3 regions of the Metasolibacillus sp. FSL H7-0170 genome follow, and region 1 is predicted to be linked to each of the others. Evidence: riboswitches for the same ligand, from Rfam matches in the RefSeq annotation. Region 1 holds a riboswitch; each other region holds the start of a gene.
What was found. Region 1 has a riboswitch for thiamine pyrophosphate ahead of tenA (thiaminase II). Riboswitches for the same ligand answer to the same signal wherever they lie in the genome.
Positions count from the first base shown of each region.

Region 2: it holds a riboswitch for thiamine pyrophosphate, as region 1 does, so the genes downstream of both, MHH70_RS04560 (thiamine phosphate synthase) here and tenA (thiaminase II) in region 1, are expected to answer to the same signal.
Region 3: it holds a riboswitch for thiamine pyrophosphate, as region 1 does, so the genes downstream of both, thiT (energy-coupled thiamine transporter ThiT) here and tenA (thiaminase II) in region 1, are expected to answer to the same signal.

Region 1 is NZ_CP151964.1:2,203,217-2,211,181, forward strand. Features, by position in the region: gene MHH70_RS10160 (hypothetical protein) at 1-154, shown strand, start outside; gene MHH70_RS10165 (hypothetical protein) at 140-1,549, opposite strand; gene MHH70_RS10170 (acetamidase/formamidase family protein) at 1,814-3,151, opposite strand; TPP riboswitch at 3,466-3,566, shown strand; gene tenA (thiaminase II) at 3,922-4,608, shown strand; gene MHH70_RS10180 (acetylornithine deacetylase) at 4,807-6,084, shown strand; gene MHH70_RS10185 (ABC transporter ATP-binding protein) at 6,173-6,934, shown strand; gene MHH70_RS10190 (ABC transporter permease) at 6,934-7,674, shown strand; gene MHH70_RS10195 (ABC transporter substrate-binding protein) at 7,677-7,965, shown strand, end outside.
Region 2 is NZ_CP151964.1:949,776-957,740, reverse strand. Features, by position in the region: gene MHH70_RS04575 (thiazole synthase) at 1-736, opposite strand, end outside; gene thiS (sulfur carrier protein ThiS) at 739-951, opposite strand; gene thiO (glycine oxidase ThiO) at 957-2,066, opposite strand; gene MHH70_RS04560 (thiamine phosphate synthase) at 2,079-2,609, opposite strand; TPP riboswitch at 2,682-2,789, opposite strand; gene MHH70_RS04555 (hypothetical protein) at 2,836-3,201, shown strand; gene MHH70_RS04550 (hypothetical protein) at 3,419-4,000, shown strand; gene MHH70_RS04545 (methyl-accepting chemotaxis protein) at 4,092-5,399, shown strand; gene MHH70_RS04540 (glutathione ABC transporter substrate-binding protein) at 5,915-7,525, shown strand; gene MHH70_RS04535 (glycine--tRNA ligase) at 7,757-7,965, opposite strand, start outside.
Region 3 is NZ_CP151964.1:3,233,606-3,241,570, reverse strand. Features, by position in the region: gene MHH70_RS15110 (polyphosphate kinase) at 1-718, opposite strand, end outside; gene MHH70_RS15105 (hypothetical protein) at 968-1,669, shown strand; gene MHH70_RS15100 (hypothetical protein) at 1,687-1,893, opposite strand; gene map (type I methionyl aminopeptidase) at 2,022-2,774, opposite strand; gene MHH70_RS15090 (hypothetical protein) at 2,922-3,386, shown strand; gene thiT (energy-coupled thiamine transporter ThiT) at 4,499-5,053, opposite strand; TPP riboswitch at 5,145-5,252, opposite strand; gene MHH70_RS15080 (fructose-specific PTS transporter subunit EIIC) at 5,355-7,226, opposite strand; gene pfkB (1-phosphofructokinase) at 7,240-7,965, opposite strand, start outside.

The DNA of each region.
Region 1 (7,965 bases):
TGGGCTGTGCCCATATTTTATGAAACCGACTGATTTGGGCAAGCTGCCTTATATGCAACTTCGTTATAAAGGGGAGCTAAGCCGCTATGTCTTCATTCCCCGCTCCAAGCCAATGAGCAATGTACCAATTGGGGCCATATCAAAAGTCATTTGAATGAACTGTTGCGGCAACAAATGCTCGAAGTTGTTCAAAATGAGCCGGTATAAACAAATATTTTCGATAAATTTCTATTAACCGCTCAAATAACTCGAATTGTTCTGTTGCCCATAATGACTTTAAAATATTACATACATGCTTTGAGGTCATCAGAGCAATCTCAGCATATGGTCCTCTTCTTATTTGATAGCCCTCCTGCCACTTTGTTAAAGACTGGCGAATATGCTGCGTAGAGCCATCGACAATATGAGCGATGCCTCTTTGCACACCAGCCTCTAATTTATGTAATAAATCCGCATCCTGCACTCCATTTATATATTGATAAATTTCTATACAGGATGCAATTTCATAATCTTTTAATAATGCAATTATTCGTTTAAACTGATTCGTTTTCGCAAGTGCCTCTATAACATAATATAGAATAAACTCCCCACAATTTTTATTATAAGCCTTCACAATTGTTTCTGGCTGTGGCGGAATAATTTTAAGTACCTCATTATATTCAACCATCAATTCAACAATATGATTGTTTAAACGTTCCTCCTCGATTAAAAAAAGCCCCTGTACCAAAATTTGCTCTGTATCCTTGCGTGCTACTGCCTCCTCAAGCAGTATATAAGCAAGCAGTGTTCTTTCCTTTTCTGTTAAAGCCCACTCCCCCTCTTTCCATACCGCTTCAAGCTGGGCTATACGCTTCCTTAACTTACGAAAATGTCTTGAGCCACTTGTAAAATGAATAATGACATCACTTAAATGTAGTGTTTTTAATTCATAGGATGCCCCACTGCGCTGTGTGATGTGGTTGATTAATTGATGGACAATTGTCGCCACGCGATTTTTAGACATTGCTTGGTTGAGTGCTTTTTGCAACTCCAAAATGAGTAAGGCTGGATTTTGTATATTCTCAATGTCGACTTGCATAAATATGCTATACAATTTTTTAGCATATAGTGTGCTCCAAAAAGATTGATTATCTTGCCATATTGGATGAATCAGCCATTTATTCTCAACTTTATGAACTGCTAAAACCTTCATCTCCTGCATAGGAAGCACCATATCAATCCCTGTTAAAAATCGCAGTAGACCTTGCGCCTCAACTGTTTGATGAAGCGCCATATACTGCAATATATGTGCGTCATGATTATCAAGCATTAAATCTTGCAGCACCTTCGTCACACCTTGCTCTACTCCCGAAAAGGCGGCTACATCCTCGATACAGTAGCCTTTTACTAAAGTGAGTGCTTGCTCATCACTGATTAAAATTTGTTCTAGTGGAAGGAGCTCGCCCCAAATAATAGACGTTTCATTCGAAATTCCTGCAATTGCACGCATGAATGGCTCCCCTATTTTTCCCCCTGTCATGCTATACAGCTGCTCGTCTATTTGCAGCATACGTCTCCCCCCTTTTAATAACATTCTATTTCTACTATATCAAACGTGATGACAGGTTGCTGTAGTTTTTTGTCGGCATCTCTGCAAAAGGAAAGAGGTCGTCTAGAAAGTCATTTTGGGACGACCCTTTTGTGACAGGTCATTGCAGAAGCAGTTTTTTTGTGCTGAAAACGAAGCGACAGGTACAAACATTTTTAGCAAATAGTTAATGTAGAAGCAGGGGCTGTCCGAAAAGATATTCACTTTTCGGACAGCCCCCTATCCTTAATCATACTGCTGTTTTACTGGCTTATATATTTTTGCTTGCTTTAGCAATGTTTTCGGTACTTGGAATGTTGCTGTGACCACACCCGGTAGTCGACCAATTTCGACGCCACCTGTTAAGGTAATACGATTTTTCACCTCATCGCTAGATAAATCTAGTAAGGCTGCTGCCCGTTCCACCGCATTATCCGTTGCAATATTTAGATTGACGCCCGTTCCAACAACCGAAATAGGCAATGCCTCCTCTAGCTGCTTTAATCCATATTCCTCTGCTAGCTCTCGTGCTAAGCGCTTTTCCTCTTTCGTGAATGGCTTTGCAGTATATGGTAAATCCTCCTCATTCGCTAAAATAATTGGCCCGTCGATAGCTACCTTTTTTAGCACGCTTACTTGTAATTGTACAATGCCGGCAACATCTGTCGTATGTCCCGCCATTTCACCATCGCCCTGCATTGCATGCATATCACCGATATAAACACCGCCACCCTCCACTTTTACAGGGCAAATAATAGTAGCTCCTTGACGTACGCGGCTAATGTCCATATGGCCATCGGTTTTATGTGAGACTAATTCCTCCTCAGTTAAAATAAACTCATGTGGTGCACCGATTAATGCCGCACCAAAATCACCCGCATTATGTGAATCAGGTAGCGCTTTTGAAGGCACTGTGCCTAACTGCCCTAAAAATGGGCGCATTCTTGCTAACACGCCAACTAAATCAGAAGGCGCTAAACTTACGACAGGATTTTGCTTCGAGTTTTCAGGTATTCGCATATAATGATTAGCATCTAACGCAATTTTTCGCGCACCGTCCTTGCCCACTGTCACACCTAATTGTTCATTATGGTGAAAAGCCATCGTATAGCCATTTGTGATAGCAAATGGCGCAGTTGCTGTATCACAAATTGCACAGCGAATTGCCTGTGGTCCGATTCCTTGAACCTTCGTTTGTGGATGTAGCTTGCCGCAGCCAGGGCATTTTACTTTCACAAATGGGTCACCTATGAAACGGTCTGGCAGTGCTTCATCCGTACCAGATGCAGTCGCAATGGACGTTACTTGAATTGATTTAATTTTAATAACAAGTGCATCTCCAACTTCAGCACCCTCTATGTATACCGGTTTTGTTACTTCATGCCCGCCTCGTATTTCAGGTGTTAGCATTGGTCCCCAGCAGCCAGGTGCTGTGTTGGCAATAATTGTCCCGCCATTTCGGAGCGGACCAAGCATCGGCTTATTTGGATCTAATACACCATTCGTAAACTCATTGACAAAAAGCGTTTCTACTGCTTTAATCGTTTCGTTATTCTCATGTTCGATTGGTTGTTCATTCGTCATTAAAGCCACCATCCTTTTATACTTTATATTACTAGTTTAACTAGTGATATATTGGAGTACAAGCATTTACGTGAATTTAGAAACTTTTGTGTGTTAAGCGACTTTTTATATGTCTATATTGACAAGTTGCAGCAAAAGATAACAAGCTAGTTGAACGGTGCATTAATATTATATTCTCAATACTAATCTAGAGATTATTTTATATTAATAATCCTTATCACAATGAGCTGTTTATTTTGTTTTAAAGGAAAGTAACTGTAAGCGGCCACTTGACAAACAATTATGTCTATGATTAGCTAGATACAATCAAATATTCAAATTACTAGGGGAGCATAATTTTGCTGAGAGAGACAAGTCTTGACCCTTTGAACCTGATCTAGGTCGTACTAGCGTAGGGAAGTAATGGTGAAATATGTGCATATATTTTGTTATATACATTAACCCATTCCTTATACTACAGGAATGGGTTTTTTGTGCCTAGTATACACATGTACTCTCAGGTGCAAATTCCGAGTTTCCATGACAAAAATAAGGGTTATCTAAAAAGAAAGGGGCTGAATCTAGAGAGTTCTGAAGACAAGACACAGATTTGAGGAACACAAATCTCACAGAAGGCTAGGTATGATTAGGTGAGCTTGCCAAACAAAACAAAGCTCTTTCTGTTTAATTGAACCACCGTATACAAATTCATACGTAAGTTTGAGAGGTAAGGAGTTCATCGCTCCCCCTACTCAATTATATTTTAGTAATGACAAAGGAGAGTAAATTCAATGACATTTTCTGATCGTTTATTTAAAAAAGTGCAGCCTGTATGGAATAGTTATTTAGAACATCCTTTTGTAAAGGGGATTGGGGAAGGGACTCTTGATAAGGAAAAATTCATACATTATATGAAGCAGGACTATGTGTATTTAATAGAGTACTCTAGAGTTTTCGCAATTGGGAGTGCCAAAGCCAATGATTTAAAAACAATGACTATTTTTGCAAATTTATTGCATGGAACAATGAATTTTGAAATGGATTTACACCGTGAGTATGCAGCGAAATTTGGGATTTCCAACGAAGAATTAGAAAATACAGAGCCATCTGCTACAATGACAGCGTATACAAGCTATATGCTTAGCCAAGCACAGTTAGGCGGAGTAGAGAATACGATTGCAGCAGTATTAGCATGTGCATGGAGTTACAATTGGATTGGTAAAAAATTAGCTGAATGGCCAAATTCTTTAGAGCATGAACTCTATGGAAACTGGGTTAAAATGTATTCTTCTGACGGGTTTACTAAAATTGCTGAAGATTGCATCGATTTAATCAATGAGATTGCACAAGGAAAGCCAGAAGATGAACTGAATAAACTAGAAGAAATATTTGTGAAAACAAGTTACTTTGAATATATGTTCTGGGATATGGCTGAAAACATTTCAATGTGGCCAGTAAAAGAATTAGCAAAAATTTAATATTGATTTGGTGTAAATAATAATCGAATGGACAGGAAAAGAATAATTAAATAGAATCTGACCACTAGAGAGGGTGTATTACTACTTACAAACTAGTACATCCTAGTAGAAAGAAGCGGTTCATGAAAATAAATTGATAGATTTCAGACCACTTCTTTTCGCAAGTGGTTTCTCTATTACAAAAAAGGCGGGAATGTTGTGACAAATAATATCGAGAGATTGATGCTTCAAGTAGAAAATCGCAAACAAGAATTGATTGATTTGGTTACTACACTTATAAAGTTTGAAACACCCGCACCACCTGCAAGAAATACAAAAAATATTCAACAATTTATCGCAAATTATTTAAAAAATCTTAATTTTGAAATTGATATATGGGATGTGTATCCAGATGACCCCAATGTCGTTGGGGTGAAAAAAGGAACGGAACCTGAATTATATAGCAGTTTAATTATTAATGGGCATGTTGATGTAGCTGAAATACGAGATGACGAACAATGGTTAACGAATCCTTTTGATCCAATAGTAACTGAAGAGGCTATTATAGGTAGGGGCGTAGCTGATATGAAAGGAGGAATTGCAGGGGCCCTATTTGCATTAAAACTTTTACATGAGGCAAAATTTGAGGTGAAGGGCGATCTCATTTTCCAATCTGTCATCGGAGAAGAAGTCGGAGAGGCTGGTACACTTCAATGTTGTGAGCGAGGATATAAAGCCGACTTTGCGCTTGTTGTTGATACGAGTGATTTACATATACAAGGTCAAGGCGGGGTAATCACGGGTTGGATTACGATAAAAAGTGCTAAAACATTTCATGATGCTATGAGACGAAATATGATTCACGCAGGTGGCGGACTATTGCAAGCAAGTGCCATTGAAAAAATGATGAAAATAATAGAAGGATTGCAAGATTTAGAGCGCCATTGGGCGGTTACTAAGCAATATGAAGGATTTCCACCTGGTACAAATACAATCAACCCTGCTGTTATTGAAGGTGGAAGACAGCCCGCTTTTATAGCTGACGAATGTAAACTATGGATTACTGTTCACTACTACCCTAATGAAACTTATGAAGAGGTATCTAGAGAGATTGAGGAACATATACTTTCTGTTGCAAAGTCGGATCCATGGCTAAGGCACTATCCGCCGACATTCGTGTGGGGAGGAAGTTCGATGATTGAAGACAAAGGCGAAATTTTCCCTTCACTAGAAGTTGATCCGAATCATCCAGCTGTTCAATTATTGTCCTCCTCTCACCAAATGAACCATGGAAAAGAAGCTACGATTGATGTATCTCCTTCCGTTACTGATGGTGGATGGTTTGGCGACGCAGGTATCCCAGCTGCCATTTATGGACCAGGCGATTTTCAAAATGCTCATGCAGTAAATGAATCTTGCTCCATCGATCAACTTATTGCTTTTACGAAAACGATGATTCATTTTGTTTACGAATGGACAAACACCAAGAAAAAGTGACAGAAATGGAGGTTTATCTTGGTATCAACATAAGTTAAAGGGGAACGCGGAAATCAATTGAACAAGAAGGATGAAAGACTTTATGAGTATGGATAAAAAGCATGATTATGTACTGCAGTTTAAAGATGTATCATTTTATTATGATCAGCCACACTATATTTTAAATAAGTTAAATTTTCAAGTAAATAAAGGTGAGTTTGTCAGTATTGTTGGGGCAAGTGGAACAGGTAAATCAACTATATTTAGACTACTTGTGGGACTGGAACAACCAACAGAAGGCTCTATTTTTCTAAATGGTTATGAAGAAACGAATCGTCTAGGTAAAGTAGGCTATATGCCACAAAAAGATTTACTTATTCCTTGGCGAAAGATAGCGGAAAATGTTGCTTTACCACTCGAAGGAAAAAATAAGAAATACGATAAACAATTAGTTTTAAATAGATTAAAAGATTTCGGATTAGAGCATGTTTACAATAAATATCCCCATGAACTATCAGGAGGGATGAGACAGCGTGCGTCATTTTTACGTGCTATATTAACTGGTTCAGATTTACTTCTATTGGATGAACCCTTCTCAGCCCTTGATGCGATGACAAAGCTGTATATGCAGGAGTGGCTGTTAGAACAATGGAATCAAACTAAATCATCGATTGTTTTTATTACGCATGATATTTCAGAGGCATTATTTTTATCGGACAAGGTTTTTGTCATTAGTGAAACACCAATTCATACGATTGAAGAAATCAATGTTCCATTAAAAAGACCGAGAAGCAGACAACAATTAGATGAGCCTTCATTGATTAATTTGAAAAATGAACTAATCGATTATTTTAAAATGAAGGTGACCTAATGAAAAGATATATGTATTCTGCCATATTACTTTCCACAACACTTGTAGTTTGGGAGGTCGTTGCAAGACTTGTTCATGTTTCATTTATTCTCCCATCACCCTCCCAGGTTATTATCAAATTGTGGGAGTTGAAAGACGTATTATTGCAATCCCATCTTCCAGCTACATTTGCAGTTATTAGCATAGGCCTGTCTATCTCTCTTGTGTTGGGGGTTGCAATAGCTATAGCCATGCATTATTCAAAGGTTTTAGAGCAATCTCTCTATCCTTTACTGATTACTTCTCAAACGATTCCAATTATCGCGTTAGCACCTATTTTTGTTCTATGGTTTGGTTATACAATTTGGAGCAAGGTTGTTGTGACGATTTTGATAACCTTCTTTCCGATTACGATAGGCATGTTTGATGGTTTACGTTCTACAGAGAAGGACTTAAAAGAATTGCTTCAAACATTTGGGTTAACAAAAAGTCAAATTTTTTTTAAGTTAGAAGTCCCCTCTGCCTTACCATCGTTTTTTTCAGGATTAAAAGTTGCGGTACCGATGAGTGTTATTGGAGCAGCAATTGGTGAGTGGTTAGGAGCACAATCAGGATTAGGGTATTTTAGTAGAAGAATGATGACTCAATTTGATGGAGCAGGTGTTTTTGCACCAATTGTTATTTTATCGTTCATCGGTATTGCATTATTTATTGTTGTTTTAATTATAGAAAAATCTTTTTTGAAATGGAGAAAAAATTAATGATGAAAAAACGGTTAAGTATCGTTATAAGTATGATGCTTGTATTTATCCTCGCAGCTTGTCAGAGTGAAGGTAGCAATGAGAAAGAGCAAAATAAAAATCATAAAATTACAATGATGTTAGACTGGTATCCAAATGCGGTACATAGTTATTTATACGTTGCAAAAGAAAAAGGATATTTTGAAGAAGAAGGGTTAGATGTCGAATTTCAATTTCCGGCAAACCCAACAGACCCACTATCTCTTGCAGCAGCTGGTAAAGTAACGATGGGAATGTATTATCAACCGGATG
Region 2 (7,965 bases), 1.3 Mb from region 1:
ATGCTGTTGCATACATTTTTTTCGGTATGCGTCCAGCTTCAAAGCTTTCGCGTCCAGCAATAATTGCATGCTTCATAGCTGAAGCCATTTTTACAGGGTCTTTAGCTCCTGAGACAGCGGTATTTAATAATACGGCATCCGCGCCAAGCTCCATTGCCTGAGCCGCATCTGCAGCGGAACCAATACCAGCATCAACAATAACGGGCACCTTTGCTTGCTCGATAATAAAGGATAAATTAAGTGGATTGACGATTCCCATACCTGACCCGATAGGAGAAGCACCTGGCATAATAGCGTGACAGCCTAAATCTTGTAGGCGCTTTGCTAGCAACACATCATCGGAAGTGTATGGTAAGACGATAAAGCCTTGCTCCAATAGCATTTCTGTAGCACGTAATGTTTCTACAGGGTCCGGTAGTAATGTTTGATTACAACCGATGATTTCGACCTTAACCATATCACATAAACCAGAGGCTTTCGCAAGGTTAGCGATGCGCACAGCCTCCTCTGCATTTTTCGCGCCTGCTGTATTTGGTAAGAGTGTATAGTTTTGTACATCGATTTTTTCTAAAAAATTTGGCTGTGTTGGCTCAAAAATATTCATACGACGCACAGCAAATGTTAAAATTTCTGTTTCAGATACTTCCACCGCTTCTTTCTGTGTAGCAAAATCTTTAAATTTCCCTGTGCCTAATAAGAGGCGTGAATTAAATTGATATGGTCCGATATGTAGCATGATTATCCTCCTCCTACAAATTGTACAATTTCGATATGGTCATCTGCTTTAATTTCCTTGCTGTCACGTTCCGCAGGCTGTAAGATTTCCGCGTTTACTTCAACAATGGCAAGCTCTTTATTGAGCTGTAAATGTTCTAGTAATTGGACAACAGTTGTAATAGATTGTGGTACTTCCATATTGTGACCGTTGACGTATAAGCGCAAAATGCACACCTCCTTTAAATCGTAAAGCGTTGCAATGAAAAAGGCGCTAACCGTTGCTTTGCTACGCTATCACCCAATAAGAATTGACTAAACAAAAGCCCAGTAATGGCACTTAATAAAATACCGTTGCGATAATGTCCTGTGCATATAAATAAATTGCTATATTGCGTAGTACCCATAATTGGAAGTCCGTCTATTGTTTGTGGCCGCACACCACACCAAGTTTCGACAATCTCAGCCTTCGTTAGTGATGGCATCATATGAATAGCTCGGGATAATAAAGAATAAATGCCACCGACAGTTACTGCATCATCTTCTAGCAGAGGATAGCTCGTAGCACCAATCAATAAACGATTATTGTGCTTTGGTACGATATAACAGCCATCTGTTGAAAAAATGGTTGCCTTCGGTAGCTGTGCCGCTTTTACCATTAAGCATTCCCCTTTTACTGGGTGCACCGGGCAAGTAATATGAAGTTTGGCTGCAAGCTTCGCTGTCCAGGCACCCGCAGTCAAAACAGCTTGCTGAACAGCGTAGTGCTTAGAGGCTGTCTGGATATGTGTAACTTGTTGTTGCTCTTTCTCTATCGCAATAACTTCCTCTTCAATTATATTTGCGCCAAGCTTCTGTACAGCGAGTGCTAAAGCCTTTGTTAAATTTCTTGCATTTACTTGATGGTCCTCGTATATATGGAAGCCCTCTGTAATAGAATGACCCAATAAAGGTTCGCATTGCTGTAACTCTGTTTGATTTAGCCATTGTACAGAGGTAGGGTGGTCCCGATATAAAAATTGATACTGCTGCTGCAAATTTACTCTAACTTCCTCAGCAGCTGCAATTTTAATTAGCCCGGAAGGTAATAAACCAACTTCTTGCCCAGTTAAATGTAATAGCTCCTCGGCGAGTGATTTGTGTAGCTCTCGACTTTCCAGCGCTAAATGATAAAGGGGCGAAGGGGTGTGAAATTCATTTTGACCACCAAGCATACCCCCAGCAGCGAGTGATGCTGTCGTTGTTTTTTCTGTATGGAAAATCGTCACAGGCTGTTGCTGTTTTAATAATTGATAGGCGATAGATAATCCAATAACCCCACCACCGATAATCGTAAAGCCTTGACACTTCATAAATTGCTCCCCTTAGTTAAAAAACATTGATATTGCGGCATAGCCCTGTGCGCCGACCTGCATCACTTGTTGTGCATTGCTGCTTGTTATACCACCGAGTGCAAGCACGGGTATTTTGACAGTACGGCATGTTTCAGCAAGTGCCTGAAGCCCTAGCGCTGGTACACTTGGTTTACAGGTTGTTGGAAAGACAGGAGAAAAGTATAAATAATGCATACCTCTTTCAGCACTTTGTAACGCTTCAGCCTTTGTATGCGTAGATTGCCCACATATAAAAGGATGCTGTGTCACATTTACAGCCTGATTTGCTGCAAAATGACAGCCAAGTAAGTCGTATTTGTAAGCGAGCTCCACATATGTATGAATGATTAATTGCTTTGCACTTATACCAGCCTGTAAAAGTGCGGCAATTGCGTTATCGATTTCAGTAAGTGAGAGCTGCTTTTCGCGAATAATAATGGCATCAACACGAGTAGCGACATCCTTTATTTGGTCAATTGTTTGTGGTGTAAAGCCTTGACCACTCGTAATAGCATGAATCATTTTAGTTTCCTCCAATAAAAAAACGTTACTTCTCCCATAGGAAAAGTAACGCTTACTTAAAAAATCGTAACAAATAATAGGCGACCACTTTCCTACGCTAGTATCAACTAGATCAGGTTCCAGGAATCCCAAAGTTTACTTTGATCTCAGCCGTTCACAACGGCACCTCCAGTGGATGGCTATGCAATTAGTTAACAATATAGCATATGTTTTCTAGAATGTCACGATGGAATTATCAGTTAATTCATTACTATTGAAATGTGTGATTCTTGATAGCCCGTGCTTATACGAGGAAATGATTGAAAAGGGAATAAAATTAGCTCAAAAATATGATGCAGAATATAAATATATTGAATGCTACCTTGATGATTTTGAGGAAATCAATCATCGTTTAAAAAGCAGAGAAAAGATGCTCAGTCAAATTAGTGAAATTCGTTCGAAGGAAGGCTTTTATGCTACGCTTAACAGTGCAAAAAAGCCAATCGATTTCAAATGTTTAGTAGTTGATACAAGTCAGCCGATAGAAAGATATATAGAAAATGTCATTCGTTATATTAAATTTCGTATGCCAAGGGGAATTAAATGGAATTAAAGTAATTTATCCCTAAGACGCTTACGGTTAAGTGGGAGCTCCACTGCGCATAAAAGCCCAATTGGTTCAACTAACAATCAGTGAGGATGAGGAAAACCCCCGCTGATTAAATTTTCTCTTTATACGATAATCATGGTTGTGAGATTATAAATGTGGATGAAAAATTACATAAAAAGCTATTAGATTTTTTCAAAGAATGGAGGCATCAATCAAAACCATGATGAAGGCGAAAAGGCGAGGAATAATACGAAAACTGAAGCTTTTAATTATTGGGCTACTAGTTGCTGCGCTGTTCTCAGGCATTATCTTTCCATATTCAATTTTTAGTGTATATCCGACTGTCGCAGTAGAGACTAATGAAATGCGTCAGCAGAAATATAAGGAGGATTTAGCGGTTTTGCAATCGCTATATGAGGAAAAAGCGCTGCAACCAGATTATGTTGTGTCTTATTCGATTTCCTTATTGGCATTGTATGAGATGAGCTGGCTGACAGATTTCAATAGACCTATGAAACGTGCGCAGTGGGGACAAATTTTAACAAATGTTCAATCTGCCAAAAATGCTCTTATTCATTTAGGTTTTCAAGAGTCGATGCTTTCAACTGAGGCGAAAATGTATTTAGAACAAATGGTCGATTTATTAATGCACATGGAGGAAACAGTAGCTTATCATATAAATAAGCAGGGTACTTATTCGCGCAAACGTATAAATATTGCGATTAGCAATTTACAAAATGATATCGCCTTTTCATTAGGGCTCTATACTCGTTTTTGGCAAGAATATTATAATGATAAATAGGACTAAGTGATTGGGTGAGGAGCAACTATTTTACTAATTTTAATGTTTATTTTACAATGATAGTAGATTTACATAGGAATGGGGAGCAGCTATGGTAAAAGAAAAATTATTTTCTCGTGAAATAAAATTTTGGAAAAGTTTAATATTTAAAATGATTTTAGCTGTAGGGCTAAGTTTATTTATTAGCTCACATATTTCACAATTTATTAGTTTACAAGTTAGTAAAGTAATTGAATTAGATGGTATTGCGGGCGTTGTAATTAATACATTCATTTCATTATTTATCGGAACAGTAATTATTGCGCTATGTACACGCTATATTATTTTAAAGCGAATGAATCGAGTACTAAAGGCAATGGCACAGGCAGCTGATGGTGATTTAACAGTACGTATTGACGATAAATACAAAGATGAAATAGGGCAATTGTCAACAGAGTTTAATCATATGCTAGAGCAAATCGGAACAGTGATTGAAAAAGCAAATAAAGCCTCGACAGATGTAACAGCTTATACTCGAGAGTTTGCGGCGATTACAGAGCAAAGTAGCACATCTGTCGAAACGATTTCTAACTCTATTCAAAGTATGGTCGTTGGCGCAGCGGGGCAGTTAGAGCAGATGCAAAAATTATCAGAATCATCGGATTTAATTAGCAAAGAAATGGGTCAGGTATCCTCTGTCGTCCAAGATGTAGCAGATGTAGCGGCTGAAACGAACCAAAAAGCAGATTTAGGAATAGAGCTAATTGAGCAAACCATTGAAAAGATGAATACAATTAAGAAGTCTGTGAATGAATCGACAGAAGTTGTCAATGCATTAGGCGAGAAATCGAAGGAAATTAGTTCGATTTTAGCGTTAATCACAAGCATTACAGATCAAACTAACTTATTAGCTTTAAATGCTTCAATTGAGGCAGCACGTGCTGGAGATGCCGGAAAAGGGTTTGCAGTTGTCGCAGATGAAGTAAGAAAATTAGCAGAGGAATCGGGTAGAGCAGCTGATGATATTCGTACATTAGTTGATGATATTTTAAGCCAAACATCCAGCGCAGTAACAGCAATTAATAGTGGTACAAAGTATGTGGAAGAAGGGCGAGCATCGGTTGAACAAACTGGGGAAGCCTTTAAAAATATCGTAGAATATGTAGCTAATATTAGTACACGTACAAATGATGTAACAGACATTGTGCGTACAGTAAATAATAAAACAAATGAAACGAGCCATGTAGCGAACGATATTGCGGAAATTGCAAATGGTATTACGCTAAGCTTACATAATATTATGCGTTCTGCTGAACAACAAACAGCAGCTAATGAGGAAATTGCAAGCTCTGCAAATGTATTGGAAACGATGGCGAATGACTTACAGTCGGAGATTAGTCAGTTTAAGGTGCAATCGTAATAAAGGATGGCGTCTGAAAAGCTATTTTGAAACGGTCTCTTTGCAACGAGTCAATGTTTTATGTGTCGAAAGTGAAGCAGCAGGTACAAAAATGTTTAGCAAATATTTAGTATAAAAGCTTAGGCTGTCCGAAAAGGAATACTTTTCGGACAGCCTTTTTGGTAATTTAGTAAAAGCTTACTCCACCTATAGACGATGGATAATCAATGGAATTATTATGCATAAAAAATTTTCCGTTTATTATTTTAAAATATTTTATTGAATAGAGAGGGTAATGATTTTTATTTTCTGCATAAGAGAAAGAAGTTGTGTATTAAGTGATATTGTAGAGAATTTTTGATTGTTTATCAGAGTGGGGAATTTAAGTTCTTTATTTTTCTAATAAAAAAATTATATTTATAAAAATAAAAATTGAATAAAAATTTAGAATATTCATTGAAATATTCTATTAACAATGGTAGCATTTAGTTTGAATTCCTTAAAAATAATAGGGAAGTAAAAATGGAGGTATACTAATGGGAAAATTGAAAGGATTACTATTTTTGGTATTAATGCTACTTTCCATAATTCTTGTTGCTTGTAATAGTGACGATGTGGAAAATAGCGAAGTTAATACAGATGCAAATACTTCGGGTGAGCAAACAGAAGCGGTTACTGGTGGCGACCTAGTATTGGCGACACTATCAGATGCGGCAAATCTTGACCCACATTTATCAACAGACGTGCCATCTGCCTCCGTGTTGTCCAATATTACAGAAGGACTTGTAAAGAAAAATCAAAACGATGAAATTGTAGGGAGTCTAGCGGAAAGCTGGGAAGCAATTGATGATGTAACTTGGGAGTTTAAGCTTGTAGAAGGTGTTAAATTCCATGATGGGGAAGATTTTAATGCGGAAGTTGTAAAGAAAAACTTTGAACGTTTATTAGATCCAGAGATTGCAGCACCACGTGCGTTTTTATTTGAATCTATTAAAGAAGTTGAAGTTGTTGATGAATATGTAGTGCGCATTCATACGCATTATCCATTCGCTCCACTTATTAACCACTTGAATCATCCAGTAGGTGTAATGATTTCACCGGCACAAATTGACGCAGATTATGAGTCGATGGCTGCTGGTAATAGCCCGGGGCAATTAGTAAATATGGAAGGGCCAGTTGGTACAGGCTTTATGAAGTTTGATTACTGGACAGCAGGGGCGGAAATCAAGCTTGTTAATAACACAGAATATTGGGGGCAAAAGGCATTTGTCGATTCTGTAACAATTAAAGTTATTCCAGAAAGTGCGACACGTGTTGCGGAGCTAGAAACAGGAAATGCGCATATTATCGAACCAATTCAACCGAATGAAGTGGCACTTGTTGAATCTTCTCCGAACAGTGTAGATGTTGCACCAGGTTCGTCTTTGTCATATGTTGGATTCAATGTAGAAAAAGAGCCGTTTAATGATGTTCGAGTACGTCAAGCAATTTCGATGTTAGTTGATCAACAAATGATTATTGATGGTATTTATGATGGCTTTGGGGAGGCAGCAATCGGTCCTTTAGCGCCAAATGTATTTGGCTATGATTCTACTTTACAGCCGTTAACATACAATCTTGAAAAAGCGCAACAATTGCTGACAGAAGCAGGATTTGCAGATGGTTTTAAAACAACAATCTGGACGAATGACAATCCACAGCGTCAGAACATTGCGATTATGCTGCAAGAAGAGTTAAGAAAAGTTAATATTGATGCTGCTATAGAAGTTGTGGAATGGGGAGCATATTTAGCAAAAACAGGCGCAGGTGAGCATGATATGTTTATTTTAGGCTTATCTAACCCAGTTGGAGATGCGGATTACTTCCTAACACAATTATTCCACTCTAAAAATAAGGGAGACCCGGGTAACCGTACTTTCTATGAAAATGCAGAAATTGATTCACTATTAGATCAAGCGCGCGAAGAAATTGATACAACAAAACGTTTAGCGTTATATAAAGAGTTGCAAGAGCGCTTAATCGAAGAAGCTCCAATGGTTTATGTGCACCACCAAGCCTATTTATCTGGCGTGAGTGAACAAATTGAAGGCTATTGGATTAACGATTCTGGTCACCATAAATTACAAAATGTGAAGTTCGTAAAATAAAACGAAAAGCGCATGAAATCAAAGTGTTTGAATTTGATTTCATGCGTTTTTTATTTAGCCACAAATTAATGACTTGTAGAGAAGAAAAACCTTATTTATTAGGTCTAAAGTACTAATTCGCTCATAAACAAGTGACTTTCGCTCGTAAAGTAGGAGAACTCGCTCGTAAAATCCACAAATTCGCTCATAAAATGCAGAGAGGGGAAGCGCGCCGCTTCCCCTCAACCCATATTAAAATAGCAGGTGCTTTTCGATATAAGCTTTAACTTCTGTTATCGGCATACGGATTTGGTCCATGCTGTCGCGGTGGCGTACTGTTACTTGGCCATCTTCTTTAGAGTCGAAGTCGTATGTGATGCAGAAAGGTGTGCCGATTTCATCTTGGCGGCGGTAGCGTTTACCGATTGATTGGGATTCATCGAAATCCACAGGGAATGCTT
Region 3 (7,965 bases), 1.0 Mb from region 1:
GCGGGATATTGTCCAATTGATTGACTAAATGCAAGCCTCTTCTTTCCGCTTCCTTCTCTATATGAGCTAGCGTTTCCTTTAATACTTGCACACGTGCATATAATTTATCATTTCCAGGTATTAAAACCCAAGGAGCTCGCTTGCTATCAGTTTTAGCGAATATATCATCTGCGGCTGCTGTGTAATCTTTAAATTTTTCTCGATTGCGCCAATCCTCATCTGTTAGCTTCCAAGCTTTATAAGGATCCTCTGCCCGTTCAGTAAAACGTTTTAACTGTTCATCCTCATCGATATGTAGCCAAAACTTAATAACGATATATTCACCGTCCGTTAGGAGCTTCTCGAAGTTATTTATTTCTTCATATGCCCTACTCCACTCGTCTTTTGTAGCAAAGCCTTCTAGGCGCTCAACAAGCACCCGCCCATACCAGGAACGGTCAAATATCGCAATTTGCCCATGCTGTGGTAATTTACGCCAAAAACGATGTAAATAATTATAACGTAGCTCATGTGGCTGAGGAGCAGAAATTGGATGCACGACTAATCCTCGAGGGTCTATACGCTCTGTTAATCGCTTAATTGCGCCACCTTTGCCAGCAGCATCCATTCCTTCAAATACAAAAATTAAGCCGATTTTATTATTAAATAAAAACTGTTGTGCATTGAGCATTTCATATTGCAGCACTTTAAGTTTCTTTTTATACATTTTTTTATCCATGCTTAATGTTAAATCTAAATCGCTTAACTTTTTCAATTTTCCCACTCCTTAATCAGTAAATTATTATTATTCTATCCTATTTAGAACGACAAGCATATAGGTAAGCGGTGGAAGTATTTAAAAAACTATAAAAAATAGTCAGTGTCCAAAGTGCCAACTACTGTATGATATTTTGGACGTCTATCCTGTCTTTTAGTTGTGGGAGCGAAATAAAAGATATATAATTTTTTACGGAAAGGGGAGGGCTATATGGCTCGAACTACATTTTTGTTCAGCTCTACAATTTTAACAATACTTTTTACAATACATACATTTTGGCGTCATTTATTCGGGTTTTCAACATTGGACAGCATCAATCGTTTACCCCTATTATTTTCTCCCGCTAGTTATGTTTATTTATATTGGCTAGCTGTTTTTATAGGATTAATAATATACTCTCTACGCAAACGCCATCAAACTTCTATACAACTGTCATTGCTTCTATTAGCTTATATTTTTCTCATTAGCTTTTTCGTCAGTTGGCATGCGGAGCATCATATTATCGCGCTTTTACTATTAATGATACAGCTTCTTTCGCTCTTTATGCTTTATCGGACATATTCCTTAAAGAGGAAGCCGCGCCAAGGGCGTGTAGCAATCTCATTATTTTTTGGCTGGATGCTATTTTTAACATATGTCTTTTTCTCATATACGATGGTTTATAATAATTGGCATGGCTTAGGGTTAAGTAATGCTTTATGGGCTGTTATTTTATTAACTATCGGGGCTGCAATGGCACTTCATTTTCGTTATCGTTATTTTGATAGGCTACTACCTTCCATATTTATTTGGGGCTATTTAGGTATTGCATGGCATAATGGGTTTGAAGAGCTATTTGTAACAGCTGCGGCGCTATTTTTAAGCGCTGTGCTCGTTGCCTCTCTTATTTTTTCGAAAAGCAAGAATAATTAATGCTGTAAAAAAATCAATTACACCTCGGTATAATTGATTTTTTCAAGCTGTTTAGCCGTCCAGTGACAAAGACTGAATTCCTCTTTATCAGCAGATGTTTGAACACCTGCTGAAATGAGCTTAACAAAGGTATTATCTCGCCAGCTGTAGGGTTTGGAAACTTCTATATCTGTCGCCTTGTTATCGGTATAAAAAACATGTGCTCCTACGGTTACTCGTCGCAAAAAACATTGGTCCTAGATGTTAATTATGTGGTTAGCATAGAGGGAGCTTCTTAATGTTTTCAACAAAACAGCAAAGAGCTGTATGATAAGCGGTTTATTCATACGCTTTTCATACAGCCCCTATTTCTTTAATCTTCTAGCTCTGTTAAAATTATTGGTTTATTCTTTGTCACAATAATAGAATGCTCAATTTGTGCAACAAGTGATTTATCTGGAGTAATAAATGTCCAACCATCACCTGCTTCAACGATATGCTCTGCCTTCGCTGAGATAAAAGGCTCAACAGCAAGCACCATACCCTCTGTCATAATTGTTGAATCCCACGCATCATAGTAATTTAAAATATGGTCAGGTGCTTCGTGCAGTGAACGCCCTAAACCATGTCCTGTTAAATTCATAATGACTGTTAGCCCATTTGCATTGGCCTCACGCTCAACCGCTTTTCCGATTTGATTCAATTTTGAACCTGCTTTTACTTTCGTCATTGCACGTTCAAAAGCAGATTTTGCTACAGTACACAATTTTTCCTTATCGGCATAGCCTTCACCAACAACGAAAGAGATGCCTGTATCTGCAAAATAGCCGTTGTAGGAGCCTGATACATCAATATTGACTAAATCGCCCTCTTGAATTACTTTATCACCAGGGATACCATGTGCAACCTCGTGATTCACACTAATGCAAGTATACCCCGGAAAATCATACTCTCCTTTAGGTCCAGACAGCGCACCTGCCTCCTCAAACATGCGTCCAGCTATTTCATCTAGTTCTTTTGTTGTAACACCTGGCTTCGTAGCAGATTTCATCGCCTCACGGATTTCCGCGACGATACGACCAATCTTTTTAAACGCATCTAATTCTTCTTGAGTAGTTACAATCATCTTAAACGCCCTTCCTTTAAAGAAAATCTTTAATTACTATACCACAAATGTACAAATAAATTGTATAATGGACTTCCATTAACAAAATTATAAATTTTCCGAAAATTACAATAATTAAGCATTTACTCAAACGCATGAGGTGATGCAATGACAAGCTTAGCTATTTATTTAGTATTATTTATCATCCCTATTTTCATTTTAACATCTATCATTGTTAAGTTATTACTTAATAATTTTAAAATGACAGAAACAAGGTTATTAGGTATTGCGTTACTAAGTTTTTGCTTTGTATTATTGGGAGGCTTTTTACGTTATACCTCCTCATTTCAATACGTCCCATTTTATATATCGATAGTAATGGGTTTGGGTATTTTAGTTTTCCTTTCTACTCTTTTGCATTTAATGTATGTATTACTAGTGAAATATTGCCACCTTCAAACAAGTTGGTTAATCGATATTCTTTTTTACATGCCCGTATTATTTCACGTAATTGCCCTTTCTTTAGGCTTTCATTTATCTGCTGATATTTTTTATAAGCAAGGTCTTTGGATTTATCAAAGTATGTATGCGGATAAACGACGTATTAAAGCATTATTAAAAGAAACGCTTTAGGAGGCAACCGTGCTAAGTCGGTATTTTGGTCGTTTTTGGTATTGCTTATTCAAATCAATTATGCCAAGGCGTAAAATTTAAAATAAGCATAAAGCTAATTTTTCATTGTACTGAGGAGAAGCTCGATTTTTGAGACAGCCCTTTCTTCTTTGCTAAAATCATCAATTATAAATGGTTTGATTAGGAGGGTTTTTTATGAATAGGCTTTCCATATATTCAATAATTCTTGCAGTTTTAGGCATGCTATTTTTTATTCTTTCAAGTGTGTCAGTAGGGTGGAATAGAAGTATAGCTACGCCTGGAGGACCACCGCCTCTTACTACTTGGGAGGTAACCTTGTTTTATATATTTTGTGGCGTAGGACTGCTTTGTTTTATCTTGAGCTTTGTAGTGGGGGTTTTAGGCTTCAAAATGAAAACAGGGAGTAGATTATTAAGATATATAGGTCTTCTATTAGTCCCAATTATCCTAATTTGCTCAATATCCTTTGGACTGCTTATTGCTATAGCTCTTGGCTGAAAATTTCATTCATTTTCATCAACTACCAAAGGGAGTTGTCCGAAAAGTCTATTTTATTTTGACACCGCATTGAAATCGATGTTTTCATCGCTTCCCTTTTACTGAAGGATAGCGCAGCTAAAACCAATGTCCATCCCATTTTTAAAAGAGGCGTTTTCTGTTTATCGCGTATTAACAAATTTGTTTGCGACGAGTAACCGCAGAAGCAGGCTGTAAGACCCCCACTTCAAAACAGCAGATAAAAACAGGATGTTTAAGTGGGGGATCAAACAGCCTGTAAAAACTAAGAATGAGGCCAACACGATGTTGGTCACACAAGCGTTTTCGCAGGATGCGAAGATCCTAGCTTGTGTTCCTCTATCACCAATCAGTGGGGGGCAAAGCCCCCACTAATTGAAGGTTCACTTTATATGAATCAACATTTTGTGAAACATCATCGCTACTGTCCAAAATGCCCGCTATGCACGGCTTTTTGGACAGCCTCCCTAACTCTATATCAAATATTCGCTAAAATGCTTGTACCTATCGCTTCGCTTTCGGTACAAAGTGGTCGTCTCAAAATGATTTTTCAGATAACCTCTTGATATTTTACTTTATGCTACCTTTAATAATCTTGGCGCAGTTGAAAACAATAAAGAGCCTACAATTATTGTTAAAATAGCAGACGGAATCATATGTGTTGCATTATAAATAATTGAGTAAATCCATGGGTTTTGGTCTCCTGCATATTGAGAGAAGAACACAACACCTGATAACACATGCGTAATAAACGAAAGAGTAGCACCGAGCAAAACGCCTATCGTCATATATTGTGTAATCGCTTTTTTATTTTTTTCATGAAGCGCATTTAATAGTGGCTTGCGCATTACTGCTGCCAAACCAACTACCGTTGAGGCTAGCCCAAAATCTAAAACGGCCTGAAACCAATGCAAAATATAGCCGCCCATCATCGCACTGATTATACCCTCAAGAAATCCTGTTGCCATACCAGCAAGTACACCATGTCTAAACGCTACTAATACAATTGGTAGCATGCCAAAGCTTATTGAGCCGCCCTGTGGAAGACTAAATGCCAGCTTGCCTAAAATAAAGCTAAGTCCTGCCATAATCGCGATTTCCATTAAAATTACTAAATTTTTATTGTTCATAACAAGTCTCCTTTCTTTTGTTCATTGGAACCAAGAGGAAGAATAGAAAACAAAAAAGCAATGTTAGGACAGAGCCTAACATCGCTTAGAAGTCGGTTTCTATCCACATCCCTACGCAAGCTTTAACTTACAGGTTCAAAGAGTCAGTACAACGAGTGTACAATCTCAGCCGACTTAATCGGCTCCCCTTGTGGTCATATGATGATTTATTTGTTAGAACAGTTTCATTGTACTGAATATCGCTTTGTATTTCAATACGTTTTAGTGGATTACTGAAAGTAGTTAACTAATGCATATCTAGTTATTCAGCTACTGGCTTTTTCAATAAGCCAACAATAAGCGCTGTGACAATGGAACCTACTATTACTGCTAGCAAGTATAGGATTGGGTTTCCTTCAACAACAGGGAAAACGAATACACCACCATGTGGCGCAGGAAGTCCAATACCAAATATCATCGTTAATGCCCCTGCTACTGCTGCACCTATAATTGAAGCTGGAATCACTCGGACTGGGTCTGCTGCTGCAAATGGAATTGCGCCCTCTGTAATGAAAGATGCGCCCATAATATAGCATGTTTTCCCTGCATCTCTTTCCCTTTTGGAAAATTTGCGTTTGAAAAATGTTGTCGCAAGTGCTAAACCTAATGGTGGCACCATACCCCCTGCCATTACTGCTGCATGTGGTGCAAAATTTCCCGCATCAATCATAGCGATACCGAATGTAAAGGCCGCTTTATTAATCGGTCCACCCATATCAACTGCCATCATACCACCGAGCAATAAACCAAGCATAACTAAGTTTCCTGTCCCGAGGCTAGATAACCACGATGTAATTGCCTCATTTACCCCTTTTACAGGCTCAATTATAATGTACATCATAATAAGTCCTGTAAATAAAATGCCAAATAGAGGATAAAGCAGTACAGGCTTAATTCCTTCTAGTGACGTAGGCAATTTATCAAATACTTTTTTCAGACCAAGCACTAAATAACCCGCTAAAAACCCTGCAATCAAACCACCTAAAAAACCTGCCCCACCTGTTGCTGCCATGAAGCCACCAACCATCCCCGGTGCAAAGCCTGGTCGGTCTGCAATACTCATCGCGATAAATGCCGCTAATACTGGAATCATTAAACCAAATGCATTACCACCACCGATTGTGTTCAATGCTTCGGCAATTGGATGATAAGAAGGATCTGTCGGGTCAAATGCTTTAATTCCAAACATAAACGATATTGCGATTAAAATACCGCCACCAACAACAAACGGAAGCATATTTGATACACCATTCATTAAGTGCTTGTAAAAGCCTGAGCGCTTCTCCTTTTCTGTTCCTTCCTGTTTTCCTGTTGCTGTATGAATAGGTGCATCTTGCTCTAACGCACGCTCAATTAACTGCTGCGTTTTTCGAATGCCATCTGCTACTGGCACTTGAATCACATGCTTCCCAGCAAAGCGTGCCATCTCAACCTGTTTATCTGCCGCTACAATAATAGTCGTCGCTTCCGCAATCTCCTCTGCCGTTAGCGCATTTTTCACACCTGTTGAGCCATTCGTTTCAACTTTAATATCCACACCCATTTCAGCAGCCTTTGTTTTAAGTGCATCAGCAGCCATATACGTATGAGCAATACCTGTTGGGCACGCAGTTACAGCTAAAATTTTTGCCCCGGGTGAAGCTACTGACTTTGCTGACACTATTGGTTGTTCTTCATCCTCATGATCCTGACTATCAATAAGTGCTAAAATTTCATCCTCTGATTGTGCCTTCAATAACTGCTCACGGAATGCCGCATCCATTAATAACATCGATAAGCGCGATAATGTTTCTAAATGCGTATTGTTCGCCCCCTCTGAGGCAGCTATCATAAAAAACAAATGACTTGGCTGACCGTCTAATGCCTCAAAATCAACACCCGCCTGTGAGCGTCCAAAAGCGAGTGCTGGCGTGCGCACTGCGTTTGTTTTAGCATGTGGTATCGCCACCCCTTCCCCGATACCTGTCGTACTTTGTGCTTCGCGTGTTAAAATAGCTTCTTTAAAGGCTTTAGCATCTACTAATCTATTAGCCACATCTAATTTCGATACTAGCTCATCAATCACCGCCTCTTTAGATGTTGAAGCTAAATTTAAAATCATCGTATCTTTTTTCAACAGCTCAGTAATCCTCATCCTTCTCTCCCCCTTATACGTGAATTAATTGAATTTGCGGCAGTAGCTCCTCTACTTCTGCTTGCGTACATAGCTCTAATGAAAAGGCCGTAGCACTACCAGAAGCCACCCCATACCGAAATGCCTGCTGCACATCTCCCATGCGAAAATAACAACTCAAAAACCCTGCCACGACAGAGTCGCCTGCACCTACTGAATTTTTCAGTACACCCTTCGGTACATTTGCATAAAGCGCCAACTCCTTGCTGAATAACAAAGCACCAGCACCAGCCATTGAAACAATCACATGCTGTGCGCCCATTTCAACAAGTCGCTTCCCATAAGGAATTGCCTCTTCTATAGTTTCTATCGTGACATTAAATAACTCACCAAGCTCATGATGGTTCGGCTTAATTAAAAATGGGCTATTTGGCAAAACATTTAATAATACTTCGCCTGTTGTATCAACAACTACCTTCGCACCTTTTTGCGTCACTGTCGCTGCCATTGTTTCATAAATTGTTGCTGGCAGACACTGTGGAATACTTCCTGCTAATACAAGTACATCCCCATCAGCCAATCGATTAATTTTATTCAATAAATTTGCTAGCTCCAGCTCTTGAATTGTCGGTCCACGTCCATTGACTTCCGTCTCCTGTCCCGTCTTAAGCTTAATATTAATGCGCGTATCCTCTTGAACATGAACAAAATCCGTCGCTATTCCCTTTTGCTGTAAGGCATTCACAATATAATTACCTGT